DNA from 3 places in the Pseudarthrobacter sp. rb genome. Region 2 is predicted to be linked to each of the others. Evidence: riboswitches for the same ligand, from Rfam matches in the RefSeq annotation. Region 2 holds a riboswitch; each other region holds the start of a gene.

Region 1 (3,269 bases), 330 kb from region 2:
ATGAGCTGTGCGGCGGCCATTCCGGTCATCAGGGAAATCTGTGCATTCCAGTCCTCCACGGGAAGCTGCGGAACAGCGTCGATCCGGTAGCCGCCGTCGGGCAACTGGACGATCTCCTGCTCAGGCATGTTCAGGCTGGCGCCCCCGCGTGCCCGTTCCAGCGTCACCCGCTTCAGCCCCACCTCGCGGAGCAGCCCCAGCACGGTCGAGGCAGTCCCGGCGTCAAGATCGGTCTGGGCGCCTTTGTAGCTGAGCTTGTCACGGCTGATGACCCGCGCCCTCCGGACGCCCACGGACAGCACTGTCGCGTCGCCGTCGAGCGTGAAGTCCCAGACGAAAGCCGAACACTCCTGGCCGGGCAACAGGCTTCCGGCGCCCTCGCTGATCACCTCGGGGTGCAGCGGGATCCGGCCGTCCGGGGCGTAGAACGTCTGTCCCCGGCGCCGGGTTTCGGCGTCCAGCGGACCGCCCGGAGCAACAAACGCCGGAACGTCGGCGATGGCGTACATGACCCGGTAGCCGTTTCCGTCCCGTTCGATGAACACTGCCTGGTCCAGGTCCGTGGAGGACGCCGGATCGATGGTCACGAACTCGACGGTGGTCAGGTCGTATGACGGCAGTTTCAGCGCCGCGATGGCGGCCCGGGCGTCTTCCACTGCTTCGGCGGGGTACGGCCCCGGCAGTTCAAGTTCCGTCCGCAGCAGGCCCAGCGCCTCTTCCAGGGCATTCTTGTGGTCATGGACGTTGGGGGCCAACCGATGATGTGACACAAAAATCAGCGTATCCCCAAGTCCCGGAATTAAGCAGGCTCAGGAGCCGGTGCCGTCCAGCGCGTCGAGCAGGGAGGCGGCGGCGGCCGCGGGGTCGGGTGCCTCCGTGATGGCGCGGACCACCACGATCCTGCCGGCACCCGCCTCCACCACTTCCCGGACGTTTCCGTGGTCGATGCCGCCGATGGCAAACCACGGCACGGGATCTCCGGCCTGCCGGGAGGCTTCGGCGGCATATGTCACCAGTTCAGGGCCGACGGCGGCCCTGCCGGGCTTGGTGGGTGTGGCCCAGACCGGACCCACGCAGAAATAGTCCAGCCCTGACGGCCCAACCGTTGCGGCCAAGGCGGCGTCCACCTGGTCGGTGGTGTGGCTGGAGAGTCCAATGGCCGCGTTTCCGTCGACCAGCGTCCGTGCTGCCGGCAGCGGAAGGTCCTTCTGGCCAATGTGGAACACCGGTGCCCCGGACAGCACGGCGATGTCCGCACGGTCGTTGACGGCCCAGAGCCGGCCATGGCGTACCGCTGTTTCCTTCAGGACCGCCAGGAGGTCCAGTTCCTCTGCGGCCTCGATGGTCTTGTCGCGCAGCTGGATGATGTCCACGCCGCCGGCAAACGCGGCGTCCACGAACTCCGCGAAATCGCCGCGCGCCGTCCGTGCGTCGGTGCAGAGATACAGGCGGGCTGCCTTGAGGGCGTCGCTGTGGCCGGCGTTGGCAACTTCGGCGGTGAGGGCTGCGGTGGCTGGAGCGTGGGGACCGGCGGGCAGGGATGAGGCGGACACATTCATGCCTGCAAGCCTAGTTCCTCTAAACTGGGCAGGTACTGCGGGAGCCTGCGGCAGCTGTCACAAAGCGCCGGGCTGAGAGGGCGTCAGAGCCGACCGCTTGACCTGATCCGGTTAATGCCGGCGTAGGGAAGGAACCACATGCGCAACCCCGTTGACACTTTCCCCGGGCCCGCCCATACCGGCATCCAGTCCACCGTCCGTGCCGACGTCGCCGTCATCGGCGGGGGAGTGGTGGGCCATGGCATCGCCTGGGAGGCGCAGCGTTCCGGACGCTCCGTTGCCCTGATCGATGACGCACCCGGAAACGGTGCCAGCTGGGCCGCCGCGGGCATGCTTGCCCCGGTCAGCGAACTTCACTACCAGGAGGAGGACCTCCTGGAACTGATGCTTGAGGCATCGTCCCGCTGGCCCGGGTTCGCCGCGGGGATCGCCGGCGCGACGGGGGCGGATTGCGGATACCTGACGACGCCGACAATCGCCGTGGGTGCCGACGCCGCGGACCGCCGCGCGCTGATGGACCTCCGCGCGGTACAACAGGCCAACGGACTGGGGGTGGAGCCCCTGGCCGTGCGCGAAGCCCGCAAACGCGAACCGCTGCTCAGTCCCGCCATCGCCTGCGCCCTGGACACACCCGCAGACCACCAGGTGGATCCCCGGCGCCTGGTGGCAGCCCTGCGGCTGGCCCTCGCGGGGGCTGCACTTAGGTCCCCGGAGCTGGCCGCCGCCGGAGCGGTGGACGGGTATGCCGTACCCGACCGGACCGCCGGCCTGCTGTGGGAGGGCGGAACGGTTACCGGTGCCAGCCTCGCCGGCGGCGGCACCGTCCTGGCGGCGGAAACCATCGTGGCCAACGGCCTGCAGGCAGGGGACCTTGGGGGCCTGCCCGACGGCCTCGACCTGCCACTGCGCCCAGTCCACGGGGACATCCTCCGCCTCGCCGTTCCGCAGCACCTCCAGCCCCTGGTGACCTCCACGGTGCGCGGCCTGGTGCACGGCGTCCCCGTCTACATCGTCCCCCGGCAGGACGGAACCGTGGTGATAGGGGCAACCCAGCGCGAGGACGCGCTCTCCGATGCCGTGAGCGCCGGAGGCGTCTACCAGCTGCTGCGGGACGCGCAGGCGCTGGTGCCCGCCGTCGCCGAACTGGAACTGCTCGAGTGCACCGCCCGGGCCCGCCCCGGTACCCCTGACAACGCGCCCCTGCTGGGCCGCGTGCGGGTGGATCCGGGGTCCGGAAACCCTGCCGACGGGCACGTCCCGGGACTCATCATCGCCACCGGGTTCTTCCGGCACGGCGTCCTGCTCACACCCGCCGCAGCCGCCATCTGCACGGCGCTGCTGGACGGTACATCCGATTCCCGCTGGGCGCCCTTCAGCCCGGAGCGGTTCTCCCGGCCGGCGGCAGCCGCCACCACACCCCACATCAAGGAGACAGCGTGAACATCACCCTGAACGGAAACACGCACGAGGTGGCCGACGGCGCCTCCATCACCACGCTCGTCAGCCAGGTCACCGGGCGCCCGCTGGCACCCAACGGACAGGCGACGGACGGCGGGAAACTGGGCGTCGCCGTCGCGCATAATGCCCAGGTGGTGCCGCGCAGCCAATGGTTCGCCACCGCGCTCGCCGAGGGCGACGAAATTGAACTTGTCACTGCAGTACAGGGAGGCTGACGCCATGACCGAAACCAACACCATCAACCCCGCCGGA
Region 2 (3,269 bases):
CATGGAACAGAAGTGCGCCGTCTTGGCTGGTTCAGCGGGAAGCGTCTCGTCGTGGAACGCCTCCGCGGTCACAGGATCCAGGGACAGGGCGAACTGGTCGCGCCAGCGGAATTCGAACCGTGCCTTGGACAGGGCATCGTCCCGTTCGTGCGCCCCCGGGTGGCCCTTGGCCAGGTCCGCCGCGTGCGCCGCGATCTTGTAGGTGATGACACCCGTCTTGACGTCGTCCTTGTTGGGCAGCCCCAGATGTTCCTTTGGTGTGACGTAGCAGAGCATGGCTGTCCCGTACCGGGCAATCTCGGTGGCGCCGATTGCCGACGTGATGTGGTCGTAGCCGGGAGCGATGTCGGTGACCAGCGGGCCCAGGGTATAGAAGGGCGCACCCTTGCACAGCTCCTGCTGCCGTTCCACGTTCTCACGGACCAGGTGGAAGGGAACGTGGCCCGGCCCCTCCACCATCACCTGGACGTCATACTCCCAGGCCCGCTGCGTCAGCTCGGCGAGCGTGTCCAGCTCCGCGAACTGCGCGGCGTCGTTGGCGTCCGCCGTGGAACCGGGGCGGAGGCCGTCACCCAGCGAGAAGGCGACGTCGTATTTGGCGAAGATTTCGCACAGCTCATCGAAGTGCGTGTACAGGAAGTTCTCCTGGTGGTGGGCCAGGCACCAGCCCGCCATGATGGAGCCACCGCGCGAGACAATGCCGGTGACGCGGTTGGCGGTCAGCGGAACATAGCGGAGCAGCACGCCGGCGTGGATGGTCATGTAGTCCACACCCTGTTCGCACTGTTCGATCACCGTGTCCCGGAAGATCTCCCAGGTGAGGGCGTTGGCCTCGCCGTTGACCTTTTCCAGCGCCTGGTAGATCGGCACCGTCCCGATCGGCACGGGGGAGTTGCGGATGATCCACTCCCGCGTGGTGTGGATGTCGTCGCCGGTGGAGAGGTCCATGACGGTGTCGGCACCCCACTGGGTGGCCCACTGCAGCTTGTCCACCTCCTCCGCGATGGAGCTCGTCACCGCAGAGTTGCCAATGTTCGCGTTGATCTTCACCAGGAAAGCCTTGCCAATGATCATCGGCTCGGATTCCGGATGGTTGATGTTGTTCGGGATGATGGCCCTGCCGGCGGCAACCTCGCTGCGGACCAGTTCAACGTCGCAGTTTTCGCGCAGCGCCACGAACCGCATTTCCTGCGTGACGATTCCCTGCCGGGCATAGTGCATCTGCGTCACCGTCCGGCCGTCGACGGCGCGGCGGGGCACCGGCTGTGCGCCCTTCCACTCCGCGGAGGCGGCGCCGCGGCGTACGGCCGAGCGGCCGTCGTCGAGCAGGTTGCGCTCCCGGCCGCCGTAGGGCTCGGTGTCCCCGCGCGCCGCGATCCACCCTGAGCGGAAGGGCTGCAGGCCGCGTACGGGATCGCTGCCGGGCCCCGCAGTCCGGTAAGTCCGGAAGGGTGCGTTCGGCTGGCCGTTGGGTGACGACTCAAGGGCAATTTCCGTCACAGGTACCCGGACCCCGGACGCCTCATCCGCAAGATAGGCCAGGGAATGGGACTTCAGGGACTGGGTTACCTGCGGAGCTGATGTGCCGCCGGGCTCCCCGGCGGACGGCATCAGGGCAGGGTTCAACTGGGTGTTTTGCGTACTCAAGGGAATACTCACTTCCTTCGCCGGCATTACCCGGACAGGTTCAACGGTCGCAGGCTGCGTCAGCCCGATCTCAGCCCCTGCAAGGGCACCCGTGTGGTCAGGAACGAAGCTACCACAGGCCCCTGAACCGGGCTTGTCATAATTGCGGTGCTAGCCTGACCGGGCATCGAAAGGAGCCCCATGGCAGACATCATCCACTTCCGTGGACCCGTCCTGACCGCACCGGACCGGGTGCGGCATGGACTTTGGTCGGTGGACGGAAGGCTCACGTTCAACAAGCCGGACACTCCTCCCCGCCGGATACTCGACGGCTGGGTCCTGCCGGGCTTCGTGGACGCCCACTGCCACATCGGCCTGGGCCCCGCAGGCCCTGTGGAGCCCGCAGCCGCCAGGGACCAGGCGCAGGCGGACCTCAACGCCGGAACCCTCCTGGTCCGGGACGCCGGCTCGCCGGCGGATACCCGCTGGATGCAGGGTGGCAGGGACTTCCCGGTGTTGATCCGTGCCGGGCGCCATATCGCCCGGACGCGCCGCTACCTGCGGGGCTTCGCTGAGGAAGTTGAACCGGACGGCCTCGTGGAGGCCGTCCGCAAGCAGGCGCGCGACGGCGACGGCTGGGTCAAGCTGGTGGGCGACTGGATTGACCGCAGCGCCGGCGACCTGGCGCCGTCGTTTCCCGCCCCCGTCGTACGCGATGCCGCCCAGGCGGCGCACGACGAAGGCGCCCGGGTGACGGCGCACTGCTTCGCCGAAGACACCCTGGACCAGGTGCTGGACGCCGGCATTGACTGCGTCGAGCACGCCACCGGGCTCCTGCCCCGCCACCTGCCCCGGTTCGTGGAGCAGGGCGTACCGATCGTGCCCACGCTCATCAATATCGCCACCTTCCCCGACATTGCTGCGCAGGCGGATCCCAAGTTCCCACGCTATGCCGCGCACATGCGCGCCCTGTGGGAACGCAGGCTCGAGCGGGTGGCGGAAGCCCATGCCGCGGGCGTGCGCATCTTTGCCGGTACCGACGCCGGCAGCGTGATCCGGCACGGCAGGATCACGGACGAAATCCTGGCCCTGCACGGCGCCGGCCTGCCCATGGACGCGGCCCTCGACTCCGCCTGCTGGGCAGCACGAACGTGGCTGGGAGCGGACGGAGTGGAGGAAGGGGTCCGCGCCGACGTCGTCGTATGCCGGGAAGACCCGCGGGCGGTACCGGAGACCATTCATGCGCTGGAGCACGTGGTGCTGGGCGGGCGGATCATTCGCTGACAAACGGCTCGCAGGGACTTGGAATAAATTGAAGCTTCAAGTAATTTTAATAGGTGACAGGCCGCCAATGGGACGGCCGCCAATGCTAGGAGCCTTCAATGACCGCATCAGCCAGCAGCCAGGATCTTCTTCCTGCCGACCTCGCCATGGGCACCGTGATGCTCAAGGTGGGCGACATGAAGGTCATGACCGACTACTACCAGCGTGCGCTGGGCCTTGAGGTGGTGGCCGAGCAGGACGGCGGGCTCTACCTTGGCCGCCTGGGCAGGCCGTTGGTCCACCTCGCGCCGGCTCCCGGACTGCACCTTCCCGGCAGGGGAGAAGCAGGCCTGTTCCACACTGCGCTGCTTTTCGAGGAC
Region 3 (3,269 bases), on a different contig from region 2:
CTTTTCCGGACACCGGCTCAAGCAGCCCGCCGAGGGTCAGCGCGAACGTGGACTTGCCGGCGCCGTTGGCGCCGGTGATGGCAAGGGCCTGCCCGGCGCGGACCTGCGCGGCCACGCCTTCCTGGACCGGGACAGGCAGGATCTTCCGGAAGCCTTTGCGGCGGGGGCGTTCGCGGGAGACGCCCAGCTGCTCTGCGGCCAGCAGGAGGCTGCCTGCGCCGGGAGCCGGGACGGCGGCGCGGGCGCGTGTGGCCGGCACGTACCCGGGTACCCAGACGCCCGCTGCGGCGAGCATGCTCCGCGCCTCGGTAAGTACGCGGTCCGGCGGCCCGTCCAGGAGCACTGCAGGATCGGCCGCGGAGCCGGGCTGCAGGACCACGATCCGGTCCACCAGGTCCTTCCAGACGGACACCCGGTGCTCCACCACCACCAGCGTCGCCCCGGTTTTGTCCAGGGAGCGGGCCACGGCGTCGCGGACCTCCAGCACACCGTCCGGGTCCAGGTTGGCGGTGGGCTCGTCCAGCAGGATCAGTCCGGGACGCATCGCCAGGATGCCCGCCAGCGCCAGGCGCTGCTTTTGGCCGCCGGACAGGGCCGACGTCGGGTGGTCCAGCGGGAGGTGGGCGAGCCCGACGTCGGCAAGTGCCTCGTGAACGCGCGGCCAGATGGCGTCGCGGGGCACCGCAAGGTTTTCGGCGCCGAAGGCGACGTCGTCCCCCACCCGCGACAGGACCACCTGGGTCTCCGGGTCCTGCTGCATGAGACCGGCGCGGCCGCGCCGTGCCCGGGGCGGGGCTCCGTCCACCAGCAGCGAACCGGACTCGTCGGCGTCGCCCGCCTCGCCGTCGTCGTTGATGTCTCCCAGGACGCCGGCCAGGGCGTGCAGCAGGGTGGACTTCCCGGCGCCGGAAGGCCCCAGCAGGAGCACCCGCTCCCCGGGGGCGATGTCCAGGTCAAGGCCGTGGACGGCGGGCTTGGCCCTTCCGGCGTGCCGCCAGCCCCAGCCGCGGGCGGCGATGGCGGCAGGCCGGACCGTGCCGGAGGCGTCCTGGGAGGGTGCCATCAGGAGAAGACGGGCTCCGTGGCAGCCTTGCGGGACGCGAAGGAGCCCAGCACGCCGGTGCGGGCCAGGCCGCGGGTGGCAAGCCAGGACAAAGCGCCAGCCAGGATGGCCCCGGAAAGGGTGGTCAGCACGATGTAGGCGAGCTTGTCCGCGCCGGAGTAGGCAATGTTCCAGCCCCACGGCGCAAACGAGTCATTCAGGCCGCAGAAGAACCCTGCCGCGGCGCCGGCCAGCAGCGATACGGGCAGGTTGAACTTGCGGTAGACGAAGATCGCGAAAATGATTTCCGCGCCCAGGCCCTGGATGAAACCCGAGAACAGGACCGAGGCGCCGTACTGGGAACCCATCAGCAGTTCGCCGGTTGCGGCTACGGTCTCGCAGAACAGGGCGGCTCCGGGCTTGCGGATGATGAGCATGCCCAGCACCCCGGGAATCATCCAGCCGCCGGCGAGCAGTCCGGTCAGGGGCGGGTAGGCGGCGTTCATGGGGGCGGACAGTGCGGCGGCACCCTGGTCCCATGCCCAGAAGATGACGCCGCCCGCGATGGCCACCAGCGCGGCGACGACGATGTCCACGACGCGCCAGGACTTACTGGTGGTCTTCTTGATTGCTGCAGTGCTCATGTGATCCTCCTGGGAAACAGGAGGGGAAAGTGGACCCGGGTGCAGGCCTGTGGCCGTGCATCCGCGACACTTTGAGAACTCGACTCCCTTGCGCCGGTACTAACCGGATCAGGTTCGAGGGTCTGCGGCTGTCCGCACTCTCAGCGCCCACCTGCGGTGCCCGGCCTGTGCCAGGATGCCCGACGGCGGCGCTCCCCTGTCGTTTTTAGTGTTGCTTGTGGTTGGGTAACGCTGTCTATTTTGCCCAGTTGGGCGTGGTCAAGTTTACACCTGGCAGGAGTAGATTGAGGGCCATGACCGCCAATCCACCGGATGTGACCGGGTTCGATCCTGATTCCAGCGACGCCCAGCCGGAGGGCTCACTGGAGGCGCAGATTGCCCGCATCGAGGCGGAGGTCCGGGAGCTCCAGTTTCCCGGCTTCTCGCTGGATGATTCGTTGAACCTGGGCCTGCTCCTCGTTGAGCTGGGCAAGGAGCGGTCATTGCCCATCGCCATCGACATCGCCAAGGGTGACCAGGTGCTGTTCCATGTCGCACTTCCGGGCGCCACGCCCGACAACGGCCACTGGATCCGGGCCAAGCAGCGCACTGCCCTGCGGTACGAGGTGCCCTCCCTCCTGGTGGGACTGCGCGGCCGGCTGGGCGGCGGCCGGATCGAGGACAACGCCTGGTTCGACCAGTCCCGCTATGCGGCACACGGGGGCGCGTTTCCGATCCAGGTCACGGGCGTTGGTGTGGTGGCTTCCGTGGCGGTGTCCGGCTTGCCGCAGCTGCAGGACCACGAACTGGTGGTGGAGGCCCTGCGCGACATCCTGGGTTCGGCGCTGGACGAGTAGCGCCGGCTGACCCGGCGCAGCGGGACACGCACCGGTACATGCCAAGCGGCCCCGGGCTGCTTAGCTTTTATTAGTAATCATGCTTACTATGTTGTCCCCCGGGGTACGACCACCACAGGGAACGGGAGCACCATCGGCGGCCGTTCCCCGAACCGGCGCGGCAACCAAGGAGCACCATGAGAATCCCGGACACCAGAGGACCCGTCAGCAGCGCGCTCTTTGCGGCCCTGTCGAAGGCCCCTGATGCTGCCGCTCCGGAGCTGGACGGGCTGCACCGGCTGGTGTCGGCGCAGGTGGCGGGTACCGGTGACATCATTGCCGACGAAGACATCCAGCTGTCACTCTTTTGCCTGTACGAACTGCACTACTCGGGCCTGGACGGGGTCAGCGACGCTTGGGAGTGGGAACCGGCCCTGATCAGGGTCCGGCGACTGATCGAAGAACCCTTTGAAGCCGCCCTTCGCGCCGCCGCACGCCAAACCGCCGGTAATGTCGAACTGGCCGCCGGGATTGCCATGACCAGCGATGCCGTGGCCGACGTCCTTTTCGGCCTCGCCGCTATGGACACCGGCCCGAGCGTTTCCCGCTTCGTGGCACGGAAGGCAAGCCTGGAGCAGCTCAAAGAGTTCCTGATCCACAAATCCGTGTACCAGTTGAAGGAAGCGGATCCGCACACCTGGGCCATTCCGCGGCTATCCGGCCGGGCCAAGGCTGCCCTCGTGGAAATCCAGGCCGACGAATACGGCG

The links. A riboswitch is a leader RNA that binds a small molecule or an ion and turns the genes downstream of it on or off. The one in region 2 is predicted to bind thiamine pyrophosphate.
Region 1: linked by a shared signal. The riboswitch ahead of thiO (glycine oxidase ThiO) and the one ahead of thiC (phosphomethylpyrimidine synthase ThiC) in region 2 are both predicted to bind thiamine pyrophosphate.
Region 3: linked by a shared signal. The riboswitch ahead of ACWRN3_RS17640 (ECF transporter S component) and the one ahead of thiC (phosphomethylpyrimidine synthase ThiC) in region 2 are both predicted to bind thiamine pyrophosphate.

Annotation. Positions count from the first base shown of each region.
Region 1 covers NZ_JBWJAR010000003.1:23,129-26,397, forward strand. Annotated here, with positions in the region: gene ACWRN3_RS05175 (RNB domain-containing ribonuclease) at 1-770, opposite strand, end outside; gene thiE (thiamine phosphate synthase) at 810-1,559, opposite strand; TPP riboswitch at 1,587-1,705, shown strand; gene thiO (glycine oxidase ThiO) at 1,698-2,999, shown strand; gene thiS (sulfur carrier protein ThiS) at 2,996-3,232, shown strand; gene ACWRN3_RS05195 (thiazole synthase) at 3,237-3,269, shown strand, end outside.
Region 2 covers NZ_JBWJAR010000003.1:356,693-359,961, forward strand. Annotated here, with positions in the region: gene thiC (phosphomethylpyrimidine synthase ThiC) at 1-1,647, opposite strand, end outside; TPP riboswitch at 1,643-1,750, opposite strand; gene ACWRN3_RS06650 (amidohydrolase family protein) at 1,828-2,910, shown strand; gene ACWRN3_RS06655 (VOC family protein) at 3,009-3,269, shown strand, end outside.
Region 3 covers NZ_JBWJAR010000015.1:68,869-72,137, reverse strand. Annotated here, with positions in the region: gene ACWRN3_RS17645 (ABC transporter ATP-binding protein) at 1-1,063, opposite strand, end outside; gene ACWRN3_RS17640 (ECF transporter S component) at 1,063-1,686, opposite strand; TPP riboswitch at 1,754-1,894, opposite strand; gene ACWRN3_RS17635 (heme-degrading domain-containing protein) at 1,980-2,522, shown strand; gene ACWRN3_RS17630 (iron-containing redox enzyme family protein) at 2,699-3,269, shown strand, end outside.